DNA from 4 places in the Pseudomonas sp. LF020 genome. Region 1 is predicted to be linked to each of the others. Evidence: predicted binding sites of a transcription regulator. Region 1 holds the regulator's gene; each other region holds the start of a gene.
What was found. The regulator FliA, encoded in region 1, starts transcription of late flagellar genes. The targets are predictions, from matches to a motif close to CTAAAGTTTNNNNNNNNNNNGCCGNTAA.
Positions count from the first base shown of each region.

Region 1 (4,189 bases):
AGATCGCTGCCGGCAGCGGCGGCCGCCGGTGCGGCAGGCGCAACCGGTGCCGAGGCGATCGCCGACTCCAGCGCTTCCACGGCAAAGTTGCCCTTGCCATGCAACTGATCGAGCAGTGCTTCGAATTCGTCGTCGGTGATGTCCGAGCTATCGCCCGCCGCCGGTGCCGCCGCAGCGGCCGCCGTCGGTGCCACGGCGTCCGGCGCGAACTGGCCTTTGCCGTGCAACTGATCGAGCAAGGACTCGAATTCAGCGTCGGTGATTTCATCGCTGGCGGCCGCATCGGCAACCGGCGCAGATGCCACAGCAATCGGCGCTTCGGCTTCGGCCTTGACGGCGTTCAGCGAATCGAGCAGCTGTTCGAATTCGTTATCGGTGATGTCGCCCGAATCGCTCGAATCGCCTTCGACGACCAGCTCTTCGATCATCTCGGCCACCGGCGAAGCCGGGGCTTCGTCAGCCGATTGCGGTTCGGCCAGACGCGCCAGCGCGGCCAGCAGTTCCGGGGTAGCGGCAGTGATCGGTGCACGTTCACGGACTTCGCTGAACATGCTGTTCACCGCGTCCAGTGCTTCAAGCACCACGTCCATCAGTTCTGCATCAACGCGACGCTCACCCTTGCGCAGGATGTCGAACACGTTTTCGGCGATGTGACAGCACTCCACCAGCTCATTGAGCTGAAGGAAGCCGGCGCCCCCTTTTACAGTGTGGAAACCGCGAAAAATTGCGTTGAGCAGATCTGCGTCATCCGGGCGGCTTTCCAGCTCGACCAGTTGTTCGGACAGTTGCTCAAGAATCTCGCCGGCCTCAACCAGGAAATCCTGAAGGATCTCTTCATCGGCGCCGAAGCTCATTAATGGGGTGCTCCTACAGGTCTAAAAACCTAAAACTCAAAATCCAAGGCTGGATAACAAATCGTCCACATCGTCCTGACCGGACACAACGTCTTCTCGTTTATCGGCATGAATCTGCGGACCTTCACCCTGCGAGAGATGTTTTTGTGGATCTTTTTCTGCAAGCATCGCGGCGCGGTCGTGTTCGATGCCCGCAAAGCGGTCCACCTGACTGGCCATGAGGACGAGTTTGAGCAAATTGCTTTCGACTTCGGTGACCAGTTGGGTCACACGCTTGATCACCTGACCGGTGAGGTCCTGATAATCCTGAGCCAGCAGGATGTCGTTCAGATTGCTCGACACCGCACGGTTGTCCGTGCTGCTGCGTGACAGAAAACCGTCGACCCGGCGCGCCAGCTCGCGGAACTCTTCAGCCCCGACCTCGCGACGCATGAAGCGGCCCCAATCGGTGCTCAGCGCCTGGGCTTCTTCAGCCAGGCCATTGACCACCGGCGTGGCGCTTTCCACCAGATCCATGGTGCGGTTGGCCGCGGCTTCGGTCAGCTTGACCACATAGCCCAGGCGTTCGGTGGCGTCGGTGATTTGCGACACTTCCTCGGCCTGCGGCATGTGCGGATCGATCTGGAAATTGACGATCGCACTGTGCAGTTCGCGTGTGAGCTTGCCCACTTCCTGATACAGGCCGCGGTCACGGGTCTGATTGAGCTCATGGATCAGTTGCACAGCGTCGCCGAACCTGCCTTTTTCAAGGCTCTCGACCAGTTCGACCGCGTGTTTTTTCAGGGTCGACTCGAAATCGCCCTGTGAAGATTCGTTATGCTCCATAGCTCCCCCGCGCGTCATCAGCCGATGCGTTCGAAAATCTTCTCGATTTTGTCTTTCAACGCCTGAGCCGTGAAAGGTTTGACCACGTAGCCGTTCACACCGGCCTGAGCGGCCTCGATGATTTGCTCGCGCTTGGCTTCAGCGGTCACCATCAGCACCGGCAGATGCTTGAGTTTTTCATCGGCACGCACGTGGCGCAGCAAGTCGATACCGGTCATGCCCGGCATGTTCCAGTCCGTTACCAGAAAGTCGATGCTGCCGCTGTTGAGCACCGGAATGGCGGTCGTGCCATCGTCGGCCTCGACGGTGTTGGTGAACCCGAGATCGCGCAGCAGGTTCTTGATGATCCGCCGCATCGTTGAGAAGTCATCAACGATGAGGATTTTCATGTCTTTGTTCAATTCGACCTCCAAGCAGTCTTAAACGCGCCCAGCACCTGGACGCGCCACTTCAATCAATCGGCGCAGCACTCGAAGACTGTCTGGAGCACAACAGAGCAAGACCGGTGCCGTTCATCACCGCACCAGCCTCGTTCGCAGTGTCCCCACACTGCCTTCAGCGCGCTCGCCACTCCCCCAAACGCCCCCGCAAACGGGCCGCGCACTGGCTGTGTAACTGGCTGACCCGCGATTCACTGACGCCAAGGACTTCACCGATTTCCTTGAGGTTCAGTTCTTCGTCGTAGTACAGCGCCAACACCAGTCGCTCACGCTCCGGCAAATTGGCAATCGCGTCCGCCAGCGCCGCCTGGAAGCGTTCATCTTCCAGATCGCGTGACGGCTCAAGATGAGCACTGGCGCCATCCTCGTGCAGCCCTTCGTGTTCGCCGTCCTGCAACAGGTCGTCGAAACTGAACAGCCGGCTGCCCAGGGTGTCATTCAAAATCCCGTAGTAATCGTCGAGACTCAATTGGAGTTCGGCCGCAACCTCGTGATCTTTAGCGTCACGGCCGGTTTTAGCTTCAATTGCGCGAATTGCGTCGCTGACCATACGGGTGTTGCGGTGAACCGAGCGCGGTGCCCAATCCCCTTTGCGCACTTCGTCGAGCATCGCGCCGCGGATTCGAATGCCCGCGTACGTTTCGAAACTGGCGCCTTTGCTGGCGTCGTATTTGGTCGAGACTTCGAGCAGGCCGATCATCCCGGCCTGAATAAGGTCTTCAACCTGCACACTCGCCGGCAAGCGTGCCAGCAGGTGATAGGCAATGCGCTTGACCAGTGGCGCGTAACGCTCGATCAACTCGTATTGCGCGTCACGTGCCGACTTCTTGTAGTAGTTCATACCGCTGGCGGTCATAACACAGGCCCTGCCGTTTGCTGCACGAGGCGCTCGACGAAAAACTCCAGGTGACCGCGCGGGTTGGCAGGCAGCGGCCAGGTATCGACCTTCTGCGCGATCGCCTTGAACGCCAGCGCGCACTTGGAACGCGGAAAGGCTTCATAGACCGCTCGCTGCTTCTGCACGGCCTTGCGCACGCTTTCGTCGTACGGCACCGCGCCGACGTATTGTAAGGCGACGTCGAGGAAGCGATCCGTGACCTTGGTCAACTTGGCGAACAGATTGCGCCCTTCCTGCGGGCTCTGCGCCATGTTGGCGAGGACGCGGAAGCGGTTCATGCCGTAGTCACGGTTGAGCAGTTTGATCAGCGCGTAGGCGTCGGTGATCGAGGTCGGCTCGTCGCAGACCACCAGCAACACTTCCTGGGCGGCGCGGACAAAACTGACTACCGAGTCACCAATACCCGCAGCGGTGTCGATCACCAGCACATCGAGGTTGTCGCCGATGTCGCTGAAGGCCTGAATCAGACCGGCATGTTGCGCCGGGCTCAGGTGCACCATGCTCTGGGTGCCGGAAGCGGCCGGCACGATGCGGATCCCGCCGGGCCCCTGCAACAACACGTCGCGCAGCTCACAGCGGCCTTCGATCACATCGGCCAGAGTACGTTTGGGGGTCAGTCCCAGCAGAACGTCAACGTTCGCCAGCCCCAGGTCAGCGTCCAGCAGCATGACCCGACGGCCAAGCTCTGCCAGCGCCAGAGACAAGTTCACTGACACGTTAGTCTTGCCGACGCCACCTTTGCCGCCGGTCACCGCGATCACCTGTACGGGATGCATGCTGCCCATGTTATTTCTTTACCTTGTCTTGCATAGACGGAGGCCACATTACTGGCTGCGCGTTCACAACCGGAACAATGCATGGCAGACCATCGATGTAGGTACAAAAACTGTTCATTACCTCAGCCAACCTGCTTGGTCGGGCTGTGATAGATATCAGCGAACATGTCAGCCATGGCTTCTTCGCTGGGTTCTTCCTGCATTTGCACGCTGACGGCGCGGCTGACCAGTTGATGACGGCGCGGCAGATGCAGATCATCCGGAATCCGTGGGCCGTCGGTCAGGTACGCGACCGGCAGTTCATGACTGATCGCCAGGCTCAACACTTCGCCAAGGCTGGCCGTCTCATCCAGTTTAGTCAGGATGCAGCCGGCTAGCCCGCAACGCTTGTAACTG
Region 1 is NZ_JBRFIX010000008.1:19,400-23,588, forward strand. It holds gene ACU680_RS18990 (chemotaxis protein CheA) at 1-854, opposite strand, end outside; gene ACU680_RS18995 (protein phosphatase CheZ) at 891-1,679, opposite strand; gene ACU680_RS19000 (chemotaxis response regulator CheY) at 1,697-2,068, opposite strand; gene fliA (RNA polymerase sigma factor FliA) at 2,235-2,975, opposite strand; gene fleN (flagellar synthesis regulator FleN) at 2,972-3,802, opposite strand; gene flhF (flagellar biosynthesis GTPase FlhF) at 3,916-4,189, opposite strand, start outside.

Region 2 (4,189 bases), on a different contig from region 1:
ACGTTGCCTTTGTACAGCTTCAGGCGAACCACACCGTTCACGTTGACCTGCGAAGCGTCGATCATCTGTTGCAGCATCAGACGCTCCGGGCTCCACCAGTAGCCGGTGTAGATCAGACTGGCGTATTTCGGCATCAGCTCGTCTTTGAGGTGAGCGACTTCGCGGTCCAGAGTGATCGATTCGATGGCGCGGTGCGCGCGCAACATGATGGTGCCGCCCGGGGTTTCGTAGCAGCCACGGGACTTCATGCCCACGTAACGGTTTTCGACGATGTCGAGACGGCCGATACCATGCTGGCCACCGATCTTGTTCAGCGTTGCCAGTACGGTGGCCGGGGTCATTTCGACGCCGTCCAGCGCAACGATGTCGCCGTTACGGTAGGTCAGTTCCAGGTATTGCGGGGTGTCGGGAGCCTTCTCCGGGGAGACGGTCCAGCGCCACATGTCTTCTTCGTGCTCGGTCCAGGTGTCTTCCAGCACGCCGCCTTCATAGGAGATGTGCAGCAGGTTGGCGTCCATCGAGTACGGGGACTTCTTCTTGCCGTGACGCTCGATCGGGATCGCGTGCTTCTCGGCGTAGTCCATCAGCTTCTCGCGCGACAGCAGGTCCCACTCACGCCATGGCGCAATCACTTTCACCCCTGGCTTGAGCGCGTAGGCACCCAGTTCGAAACGCACCTGGTCGTTGCCCTTGCCGGTGGCGCCATGGGAAATGGCGTCAGCGCCGGTTTCGTTGGCGATTTCGATCAGGCGTTTGGCGATCAGCGGACGTGCGATGGAAGTACCCAGCAGGTACTCGCCTTCGTAAACGGTGTTGGCGCGGAACATCGGGAACACGAAATCACGCACGAATTCTTCGCGCAGGTCGTCGATGTAGATTTCTTTGACGCCCATGGCCTGAGCCTTGGCGCGTGCCGGCTCGACCTCTTCGCCCTGACCCAGGTCAGCGGTGAAGGTCACCACTTCACAGTTATAAGTATCCTGCAGCCACTTGAGGATCACCGAAGTGTCCAGGCCGCCGGAATACGCCAGAACGACCTTGTTTACGTCCGCCATGCCATCACTCCACGGGGTTCTACGGAAAGCCGAGGAGTCTACCGCTCAAATCCGAGAATTTACAGAGGCGCGACAGCTTAAGACGACAAAGCGACAGAATCTGTCGAGAGCGCGACGATGACCGGCGGGTCAGGAAGTCGCCGCAGCGTTGGCTGGCGTACTGGCTTGTGGCGCTGGCGCAGCGGTGGTGGGTGCCACTCGCGCAAGTTTCACGCTGACCCGGCGATTCTTCGCCCGGTTGGCCGCATTGTTGTTCGGCACCAGCGGGTACTGCTCGCCATGGAAACGCACGGTTATCTGCGATTCGGCGATGCCGTTGGCCTTGAAGAAGTCGACGACTGCCAGCGCGCGACGGCGCGACAGTTCACGGTTGGTCAAACGGTTGCCGCTGTTGTCGGAATAGCCATCCAGTTCGATGTGATTGACCGTCGGATCGGCCTTCATGAACTCGAGCATCACCTGCAGCTTGGCTTTGGCAACAGCATCCAGATCGGTGCCTTCGCCGGGGAAGCCGATCTGCGATTGTTTCACCTGATCGAAATTCTGCGGCAGCAACTTCGCCACACACGTCTGGTAATCATTGAACGCTTTGCTGAACTTCACCGGCAGCAGACGCACTTCCGAAACCCGGCCATCGCTGGACGCACGGCGCACCACCGGGCTGCGACCATCGAGCAGACCGCTGATCAGCCCGCCGGCCTGGGATTGTGAGCTGTTGAACAGCACGTTGCCGGTGCCGATCCTGACGCTGCCCAGGTTGATGTCGTTGCGCCCCGGTTGCCATGGCGCTGCCGCCGCGAGCAAGGTCGCCGAACCGCCACCGAGCATGGCGTTGTAGGCATTGAGGCGGAATATCGCCTGCTCGCCGGCCTTGCGCACGAACTGGCCCGAGCCGAAATCGGTGATCGGCTGGGTCAGGCGGCACTCGAACTTGTCGCCCTCGACCGTCCACTCAATGTTCTCCAGACGCGTCTGGTAGGTGAGCGCCATCGCGGGGAGGCTGGCAAACACACTGAGCAAGGCTAAATATCGCTGGCGCACGGGAGGCTCCATTGGCTTCTGTAACACAAAGACCGATTCACACTATGTTTACGGCATACCTACGGGATATCGGAAGGATCCTGCAAAACTTGATAGCGAGTGCCTGCAAGAGTCTTTTCCGGTAGCATTCCCCTCAGTTTGACCCGCCTGGAATCCCCTCATGTCCGACCGCCTGACCCTGCTGCGTCCCGACGACTGGCACATTCATCTTCGCGATGGTGCCGTGTTGACCAATACCGTTGCCGATGTGGCGCGCACCTTTGGCCGCGCCATCATCATGCCCAACCTGGTACCACCGGTGCGCAACGCCGCTGAAGCCGACGGCTACCGCCAGCGGATTCTCGCTGCCCGCCCGGCCGGCAGTCGCTTCGAACCGCTGATGGTGCTGTACCTCACCGACCGCACCCAGCCCGAAGAAATTCGTGAGGCCAAGGCCAGCGGTTTCGTGCACGCCGCTAAATTGTACCCGGCCGGCGCCACCACCAACTCCGATTCCGGAGTCACCAGCATCGACAAAATCTTCCCGGCGCTGGAGGCCATGGCCGAAGTCGGCATGCCGCTGCTGATCCACGGCGAGGTCACCCGTGGCGATGTCGACGTTTTCGACCGCGAAAAGATTTTCATCGATGAGCACATGCGCCGTGTGGTCGAGCGTTTCCCGACGCTCAAAGTGGTATTCGAACACATCACCACCGGCGACGCCGTGCAGTTCGTCAACGAGGCTTCGGCCAACGTCGGCGCGACCATCACCGCGCACCACCTGCTGTACAACCGCAACCACATGCTGGTCGGCGGGATTCGGCCGCACTTCTACTGCCTGCCGATCCTCAAGCGCAATACCCATCAGGAAGCCCTGCTTGACGCCGCCACCAGCGGCAGCGCGAAGTTCTTCCTCGGTACCGACTCGGCGCCGCACGCCCAGCACGCCAAGGAAGCCGCCTGCGGCTGCGCCGGCTGCTACACCGCGTACGCCGCCATCGAGCTGTATGCCGAAGCCTTTGAACAGCGCAATGCGCTGGACAAGCTCGAAGCGTTCGCCAGCCTCAACGGTCCGCGTTTCTACGGCTTGCCAGCCAACACCGATCGCATCACCCTGGTTCGTGAAGAATGGACCGCCCCGACCAGCCTGCCATTCGGCGAGCTGAACGTTATCCCGCTGCGCGCCGGTGAAAAACTGCGCTGGCGCCTGCTGGAGGAACACGCGTGAGTGAAGACCATTTCGACGACGAACTGGACGGTCAAGGCGGCGGCGGTTCCCGTCACCCGATGGCAGCACGTTTTCGCGGTTACCTGCCGGTTGTCGTCGATGTAGAGACCGGTGGCTTCAACTCGGCCACCGACGCTTTGCTGGAGATTGCCGCGACTACCATCGCCATGGATGAAAAGGGATTCGTCTATCCGGATCACACCTACTTCTTCCGCGTCGAGCCGTTCGAAGGCGCCAACATCGAAGCGGCGGCACTGGAGTTCACCGGGATCAAGCTCGATCATCCGCTGCGCATGGCCGTCAGCGAAGAAACCGCGCTGACCGACATCTTCCGTGGCATCCGCAAGGCGCTGAAGGCCAACGGCTGCAAGCGCGCGATCCTGGTCGGCCACAACAGCAGCTTCGACCTCGGTTTTCTGAATGCCGCGGTTGCGCGTCTGGACATGAAGCGCAACCCGTTCCACCCGTTCTCCAGCTTCGACACCGCGACACTGGCCGGTCTGGCTTACGGTCAAACCGTTCTGGCCAAGGCCTGTCAGGCAGCCGATATCGATTTCGACGGCCGTGAAGCGCATTCGGCGCGTTACGACACCGAGAAGACCGCCGAGCTGTTCTGCGGCATCGTCAACCGCTGGAAACAGATGGGCGGCTGGGAAGACTTCGACGACTGATCCTCGTCGGACAAATCCCGTGCATGAAAAAACCGGCCACATGGGCCGGTTTTTTTGTACCGCGACGTTGCGCCTTACAGGGCAGCAGCGTTCTCGGTCAGGTAAGCCGCAACGCCTTCTGGCGAAGCGTTCATGCCTTTGTCGCCTTTTTTCCAGTTGGCAGGGCAGACTTCGCCGTGCTCTTCGTGGAATTGCAGCGCGTCGACCAGACGGAT
Region 2 is NZ_JBRFIX010000001.1:290,869-295,057, reverse strand. It holds gene ACU680_RS01345 (argininosuccinate synthase) at 1-1,055, opposite strand, end outside; gene ACU680_RS01340 (flagellar protein MotY) at 1,185-2,096, opposite strand; gene pyrC (dihydroorotase) at 2,257-3,303, shown strand; gene rnt (ribonuclease T) at 3,300-3,974, shown strand; gene ACU680_RS01325 (peroxiredoxin) at 4,049-4,189, opposite strand, start outside.
Region 2: the regulator FliA is predicted to act here: its motif matches at 2,163-2,190, upstream of ACU680_RS01340 (flagellar protein MotY).

Region 3 (4,189 bases), on a different contig from region 1:
CCGACCAGATCCGCAGACGCTGGTTGGGACTGGCCTTGATCGCCTCGGGCAGCACCTTGTTCTTCAAGACTTCAAACGGATAGGTGTCACGAAACCACAGGGTTTCGTTGGTCGTCATGGCATCGACCACCTGCTCGCGCAAACCGCTGCGCGGCTGGGTCTGGATGCGCTGCACCAGCTCACCCAGGGACTTGATGCCTTGCTGCTCCATCAGTTTGTTGAGACGGCTCGAGACCAGGTACTGCTTGTTTTCACCGAGCAAAATGCCACAGGCTTTTTCCAGGAAGACCCGGAATTGTTCGAAATCCAAATTACCCGTAGACAATGATGCCGCCTCTTAAATCGTGTTGACCGCCAGGGACAAAAGGTCCCTAGCTGATATCTGCTGCTTTGATCCGGTCGACTACCCGGGATGCCAGGTCATCAGGACGGAATTTGGCCAGGAAGTCATCGGCACCGACTTTCTTGACCATCGCCTGATTGAATACCCCCGACAACGAAGTATGCAGGATGATATGAAGCTTTTGCATGCGCGGGTCGCTGCGGATCTCCGCCGTCAGGGTGTACCCGTCCATCTCCGGCATCTCGATGTCGGAAATCATCATCAGGAACTCTTCTTCCGGCTTCTTGCCCTCATCGACCAGCTTGCGCAGGTAATCCAGTGCCTGCTTGCCGTCGTTCAGCGCCACCACCTCGACCCCGACCGTCTGCAGGCAACGCGTGACCTGCTTGCGCGCCACCGACGAGTCATCGACCGTCAGCACCCGCAGCGACAACGCCTTGCTCTGGGTCTCGACATCCACCACGCCGACCGAAATCGCTTCCGGCGTCGGCGCGACTTCCGCCAGCACCTTCTCGACATCGATGATTTCGACTAACTGATTGTCGACCCGAGTCACAGCGGTCAGGTAGTGATCGCGACCCGTGCCCTTGGGCGGCGGATGGATCTCTTCCCAGTTCATGTTGACGATGCGCTCCACCGAGCGGACCAGGAAACCCTGGGTCTTGGTGTTGTACTCCGTGATGATCACGAACGGACTGTTCTTGTCTTTCAACGCCCCGGAACCGGTCGCCATTGCCAGATCAAGGATCGGAATGGTCGCCCCCCGGATATTCGCCACCCCGCACACGACAGGACTGGACTTGGGCATCAACGTCAGCGACGGGCATTGCAGCACTTCCCGCACTTTGAACACGTTGATTCCGTAGAGCTGCTGACCGTCGAGACGGAACAACAACAGCTCCAGGCGATTCTGCCCTACCAGTTGCGTGCGCTGGTTCACCGAATCCATTACACCAGCCATGCCCAGACTCCTACACCAACGCCAAGTGTTGTTGCGACGCACATTCATTGCTAAACGGCACGGCGCTTGCTTTTTAACTCGTATGAACGCTCAAACGACATTTTTCCGACGCCTGACCTCCCGCACCCGCAAAGCGCTGTGCGCGACGTCTGCCGTCTGCTTGTTTTTCGCTGGCAGCCCTGCCGGTGCTGATACGGTTACCTCGCCTGACATGCTTATCGGCGTCACCCAGGGCTTTCTTGAGTTCACCGTAGAAGACTATCTGGCTACCAGTCAAACGGAAGGTCGCTACGAAATCGAGGTCAACCAGCTCGACCCGCGTATGCGCATGCCTATGTGCGACAAGGAATTGACAGCGTCGCTGGAGAGTCCGGCACGTCCGCTGGGTCGGGTTACGGTCAAGGTGCGATGCGAGGGAAGCTCGCCGTGGACGGTGTTCGTGCCCGCTCAAGTCCGCCTGTTTCGCGAGATTGTCACCACCACCCGCCCGCTGAAACGCGCCGGAATTATCGAGCCGCAGGACGTGACCTTGCGTGAACGCGACATCAGCCAGATCAATCAGGGTTTCCTGACGTCGGTGGATGAAGCCATCGGGCAGAAATTAACCCGACCAACGGTCGCCGATCAGGTGATCACTCTGGTGCATCTGGAACAGGCTGAAGTGGTGCGCAAGGGTGATCAGGTGGTCATCATCGCCCGCAGCGGTACCCTCGCCGTGCGCATGCCCGGCGAAGCCCTGGCCAATGGCGGTCTGAAAGAACAGATCCGGGTGAAAAACCTCAATTCCAACCGGGTGATCAAGGCGCAAGTCATCGCGCCAGGCCAGGTGGAAGTGGCCATGTAAAACGCTCAGGCAGAAAACTGGCGCCGATCTCGACGCTTCCCTAAACTGTGCCGAAGCAGAACACGCTTCGGCACATGCAGCTCATTGCAAAGTCAGCCTAAAGTTTTCCAGGGAATGGCCGAGAACATGGCAAGCGTCCAAATTCCCAGAGGTTTTTAACATGGTCATCGATTTCAGCCGTTTGAACAGCTCCTCGTCACTTACGGGCAGTACACGTACCAGCAACGCCAAGGAAACCGCCGAATCCGGCACCTCCGCGCCGCTGAATACCCAGGCCGAAACGGCCAGTACCGCAAAAAGCGGGGAATCGGTACACCTCAGCAATGAGGCTCAACAGTTGCAGAAGGTCACTGACAAGCTGCGCGATCAGCCTGCCGTCGACAAAGCCCGCGTGGCCGAGTTGAAAGCAGCGATTGCCGATGGCAGCTATAAAGTCGACAGCAACCGTGTAGCCAGCAAACTGCTCAACTTCGAAGCCCAGCGCTAGGCTTTTGCCGGCGCCAGGCTTTTGGACGCTTAGAACCCAAGGCCAGCCATGCACGACACTAATTTATTGCAACTGATCACCGACGACTTTGCTCCAGCTCAACAATTGCTGGAGTTACTGCAAACCGAGTCCCTCGCCTTGCACGGTCGCGACATGCCTTTGCTCGAAGATATTCTGGCGCGCAAACAGGCATTGATCATTCTGCTTGAACAGCATGGCCGCAAGCGCAGCGAAATCCTCGCCAGCCTCAACCTGCCGCTCGACCGTCAGGGCCTGGAGCAACTGGCCAGCCACTCGAGCATTGGCGACCAGTTGCTGGCTCAGAGCGACGTGCTGACCGACCTGATTGCCCAGTGCCAGGCGGCCAACGTCAAGAACGGCCAGTCGATCCAGATTCAACAGGCCGCCACGGCCAATCAGTTGAAAATCCTCACCGGGGGCGAGCCGCCAGCGTTGTATGACGCCTCGGGCACTTTCGCCAAACCGACCAAGCCGCGTACGCTCAGCCAGGCGTGAGCCATTCGACGTGCCTGCACTATCAACCCGCGAAACATGCTGGCAAAATGCTGGCTAGTCGTAGTCAAATTTTGTCTGGAGATTGAGAAAACGTGCCAAACGCCCTAAGCGCGGATGACAGTCCGCAGCCCCCAAAGGTGCTGACCACGCCCCTGGAAATCTCCAGCAACCTGCGCCAGCTGCAAGAAAGCCACGATCCGCTGATCATCACGTTCCATGAGCGCAGCCAGCGCTTTCAGAGCTACCTGATCAAGGTCGACCGCGATACCGCGACCATCGCCCTGGACGAAATGATCCCGCGCGATGGCGAGCGTTTTCTGCTGGCGGGCGAACCGTTCAAGGTCGAAGGCTTCCACGAGGGCGTGCGCATCGCTTGGGAATGCACCGGCACGCTGAACATCGAAGAGTCCGAAGGCGACCGCTTCTACACCGGCGACCTGCCAACCGAAGTGGTTTACCACCAGCGTCGCAACGCCTTTCGCGCAGCCCTGAAGCTGACCGATCTGGTCAGCGTCGAACTCGGCGGCGAAAAGCTCAAGGCGCCGATCAACGGCAAACTGCTGGATATTTCCGCCACCGGCTGCAAGCTGCGCTTCGAAGGCGACATTACTGATCGCCTGCAACTGGGTCAGGTCTACGACCGCATGATCGCCACCCCGCTGTTCGGCAATCAGCCCATCTCGGTCGAACTGCGTTATCTGCACTTCGAAGAAAAGCTCAACATCACCTTCGCCGGTCTGCGTTTCCACAACATCAGCGGCCAGGCAGCGCGCAACGTCGAGCGCTTCGTTTATCAGCTGCAACGTGAAGCACGCCGGTTCGATAAAGACGATCTGTGATTCGTACAGGCAAATAGAAAGGGCAGTCCCTCGCGGGACTGCCCTTTTTTATGGCGGAAATTTTTCTGCCAGCACCGAACACCTGTGGCGAGGGAGCTTGCTCCCGCTGGGGCGCGAAGCGCTCCCCGCCCTTATCTGACAAGCGGGGCCTGCTGCGCAGTCCAGCGGGAGCAAGCTCCCTCGCCACAGCCACAGCCAC
Region 3 is NZ_JBRFIX010000001.1:637,818-642,006, reverse strand. It holds gene cheR (protein-glutamate O-methyltransferase CheR) at 1-325, opposite strand, end outside; gene ACU680_RS03005 (chemotaxis protein CheV) at 372-1,304, opposite strand; gene flgA (flagellar basal body P-ring formation chaperone FlgA) at 1,387-2,148, shown strand; gene flgM (flagellar biosynthesis anti-sigma factor FlgM) at 2,309-2,635, shown strand; gene ACU680_RS02990 (flagella synthesis protein FlgN) at 2,684-3,151, shown strand; gene ACU680_RS02985 (flagellar brake protein) at 3,244-3,990, shown strand.
Region 3: the regulator FliA is predicted to act here: its motif matches at 2,246-2,273, upstream of flgM (flagellar biosynthesis anti-sigma factor FlgM).

Region 4 (4,189 bases), on a different contig from region 1:
TGCACCGCGGTGGCGACCTGATCGATCTCGGCCATTTGTTTCTGAATGCCGATGTTGGTGCGAATCGCAATGTCGGCGGTATGTTCGGAGGAATCGCTGACGCTCTGCACTGACGTCACCACCTGCGTGATCATCGCCTGCAATTTGGCGAGGAAGGTGTTGAAGCCTTTGGCAATCGAGCCCAGCTCATCGCTGCGATCACTGCTCAAGCGGCGGGTCAGATCGCCTTCACCTTTGGCAATGTCATCGAGCATGGCGACCATCTGCTTCAGTGGTCGGGCGATGCCATGGCCTACCAGCCAAATCACCAGCAGGCCGATGGCGGCGATGATCAAGCCGACCATGGCCATGCCGAAGGTGTCGGACTTGCGTTGTGCATCAAGGTCGGCCTGGAGTTTCTGCAGATCCGCCATCACTGCGTTCAGCGGCAGTTGCAGCATCAGGGTCCAGCGCGCGTCGGTCTGGCCGATGCCGAACGGCAGGTACAGCTCGATGCGGCCCTTGTCCTTGTTGACGGAGTAGGTGACTTCGCCACGTTTGAGATTGGCCATGTTGGCAATCTGCTCGGCGTCGAGAATGTCGCTGACCTTCTCGCCGAATTTGCTCGGATCCTGGGTGTAGGCGACGATCCGGCCGTTGCCGCCGATCAGGGCCATTTGCCCGGCGCCGCCGTACAGCTTCTGGTTGGCAGCGAGGAGCATTTCCTGGATGAAGTTCACCGACAGGTCGGCGCCGACGATGCCCTGGAACGCGCCGTTGAGCATGATCGGTTCAATGAACGAGGCGAGCATCACGACCTTGTCGCCGACTTTGTACGGCGCCGGATCGATCACGCAGGATTTCTTGCTCTCTTTCGAGCACAGGTAGTACTCGCTGGCGCGCACGCCGGTGGACAGGACTTTCTGGTCGTCGACGTCCACCAGTTTGTCCAGGCCCAGGGTGCCGTCGTCGTTGCGGAACCACCACGGCAGGAAGCGCCCGTTGGCGGCATCGATGCCGACCACGCTGGTGCCGATGTAGGCCGCGTCATTGTGGTCCAGTGCGTTTTTTTCCCAACCGATGTAGGTGCCGAGAATCTTCGGGTTCTTCTCGACGTTTTCCTTGATCAGGCTGATCAATTGCTCACGGCTGACGCTCAGTTTTGGCTGGCCGTCGGCGCCCGGTGTGCCGAGCAGCGCATTGACCCGCACCAGCCCCCCGGCAATCAGCAGCGGTGCTTCGAGTTCGCGCTGGATCTGGCTGACCTGGGTCTGCGCCAGCGAGGTCAGGCGTTGTTCGATGACTTGTTCGAACTGCGCCTGGGTGCGCTGCTGCACCATGTCCTGGGTGCGGGCACCGGAAAACAGCGCGTACAGCACCAGCGCGGCAACCACGCTGAGCACGATGGCGCCGGCCAGGGCGGCGACGGAAAACTGGATCGACTTGAACTTCATGGGAGCTCCGCACGCAAGAGGACGTCTGCGCTGTTGTATCGGCAGCAGGCATTGCGCCATGAGTGGCGAGCGGAATATTGGGCGGGCGATGTCGCAAATGGATCAGTGCGCGACGCAGTGGCAGCGGGTCTGCCGGTTGCTGTGAATTTTTTACGACAGTAGCGGTGGGAAACTTCCGAAAGACCCTGCAACACGTCTGTTGTATCTGGCGCCGATACAATTCACCCCCTAGGATACGCGGCAGGTTTTCAGGGAGCTTTTGAATGAACAAGACATTGGTTGTAAGTGCACTGAGCGCAGCGCTGTTGCTGGCCGGTTGTCAGTCGGTCAACACCACCAGCGGCGGAGCCGTCGGTGTGGAGCGCAAGCAGTACATGTTCAGCATGCTGTCCTCGCAAGAGGTCGACCAGATGTATGCCCAGTCCTATCAGAAGACCGTTGGCGAGGCGTCGAGCAAGGGCGTGCTGGACAAGACCAGCCCCGAGGCCAAACGGGTTCAGGCAATCGCCAACCGGCTGATCGCCCAGGCGCCGACCTTCCGCCCGGATGCGGCGCAATGGCAGTGGGAAGTCAACCTGATCAAGAGCGACGAACTCAACGCCAACTGCGGCCCTGGCGGCAAGATCATTTTCTACACCGGGCTGATCGACAGCCTGAAGCTGACCGACGATGAAATCGCGGCGGTCATGGGCCATGAAATCGCCCACGCCCTGCGCGAGCACGGTCGTGAAGCGATGTCCAAGGCTTATGGCATTGAAATGGCCAAGCAGGGCGCCGGTGCGTTGTTCGGTCTGGGTCAGGACAGCCTGGCGCTGGCCGACACCGTGGCCAACTACGGCATGACGCTGCCCAACAGCCGCGCCAATGAAAACGAAGCCGACCTGATCGGTCTGGAACTGGCCGCCCGCGCCGGCTACAACCCGAATGCTGCGATCACCTTGTGGAACAAGATGAGCAAGGCCTCGGAAGGTGCACCGCCGGAGTTCATGAGCACTCACCCGGCCTCGGCCAGCCGCATCGCCTCGTTGCAGGCAGCGATTCCGAAGGTGATGCCGTTGTACGAGAAAGCCCCGAAATCCTGATCAGCACGAAGGCAAGGCGAACCTGCTTTTGTGGCGAGGGAGCTTGCTCCCGCTGGGCTGCGAAGCGGCCCCAAACCCTACAATCACGGATTAACAGTTAACCCGTATTAGCAGGGTTTGCGACGGCTGCGCCGCCGAGCGGGAGCAAGCTCCCTCGCCACAGTTCAGTGTTACTTCAGGCCGGAATTAAACCCAGCCACTGCTCTGCATCGCCTTGTACACCGCCACGATCGCCAGAATGAAGAACGCCGAAGCCGCCAGGCGACGGATCAAGGTCAGTGGCAATTTCTCCGCAGCAAAGTTACCGGCCAATACCACCGGCACGTTGGCAATCAACATGCCCGCCGTCGTCCCGATGATCACCAGCCACAGCTCCGGATATTGTGCCGCCAGCATCACCGTGGCGATCTGTGTCTTGTCACCGATTTCCGCCAGGAAGAATGCGATCAGCGTGGTCAGGAAGGGCCCGAACTTGCGTGCGGTGCTGGCTTCATCGTCGTCCATCTTGTCCGGGACCAGTGTCCACAGCGCAGTGGCGGTGAAGCTTGCGGCGAGAATCCAGTGCAGAACAGAATCGGAGAAGAAGCTGCCGAACCAGGCGCCTACCGCACCGGCTGCCGCGTGGTTGGCCAGGGTCGCGGCGACGATACCGGCGATGATCGGCCAGGGTTTGCGAAAGCGAGCGGCGAGAATCAGCGCGAGCAGTTGCGTCTTGTCGCCGATTTCGGCCAAGGCAACGATTGCGGTGGGAACGAGTAACGAGTCCAGCATCAGGATTTTCCTAAGGGGCGGGTCGACACGGCTATGACACGTACAGCCTTCCCGCCCCGGGTAAGGTGTGCGTGTCATAGGTCTTGTCAAACCCTGCGATCCGTCTGGTGCGGACGCTTGGGTCGCATACGCCATGATCTGAAGATCAAGTATGTTGACGTATGCCGGACGAGCTTGGCGCTCGTGGGAGACTACTCCCCTAGGACGGAGCGGATTCTGCCTAGGCAGAACCCATTCGGCAAGTGCTAATTTTCAGCCGCGCTTGGCCCGGTAAATCCGGAAACCATTGCCTTCGGCCTTGATCGCACACACGCCCAGATGCTCCTCGATCAGCGGCTGATACTTCAGGAAACTGTTCGCAACCAGGCGCAGTTCGCCACCGTTTTTCAGATGTTTGGCCGCTTTTCGCAGCAAGTTCTCGGTGGCGAAATAATCGGTATGCACCCCGACATGGAACGGCGGATTGCTCAGAATCGCGTTCAACCCCATCGGCGCGGCGTCGATGCCGTCACCGGTCAGCACCTCGGCTTCCAGACCGTTGGCCGCCAACGTCAGGCGGCTGCTGGCGGCGGCAAACGCATCGACGTCGAGCAGGGTCACCTGATTGTGTGGATAGCGCCGTTTGACCGCCGCGCCCAAAACACCGGCGCCACAGCCGAAGTCGAGCAGGTGGCCGCTCGGCAGTTTGTCCAGATGCTCCAGCAGCAGGGCGCTGCCGCGATCCAGTCGACCATGGCTGAACACGCCCGGCAGACTGATGACTTTCAACGGGCCTTCGGCCAGTGGCAGCTCATAAGTCTGCGCCAGGCTTTCCAGCGATTTTGCTTCAGGCGCGTTGGCCACGGTGACCTGCCACAGTTGGCAGTGACGGGCGCTGTCGAGTTTGCGTGGCTTGCCGAACGG
Region 4 is NZ_JBRFIX010000001.1:74,196-78,384, forward strand. It holds gene ACU680_RS00390 (methyl-accepting chemotaxis protein) at 1-1,433, opposite strand, end outside; gene ACU680_RS00395 (M48 family metallopeptidase) at 1,697-2,515, shown strand; gene ACU680_RS00400 (TMEM165/GDT1 family protein) at 2,702-3,286, opposite strand; yybP-ykoY riboswitch at 3,375-3,499, opposite strand; gene ACU680_RS00405 (methyltransferase) at 3,539-4,189, opposite strand, start outside.
Region 4: the regulator FliA is predicted to act here: its motif matches at 1,469-1,496, upstream of ACU680_RS00390 (methyl-accepting chemotaxis protein).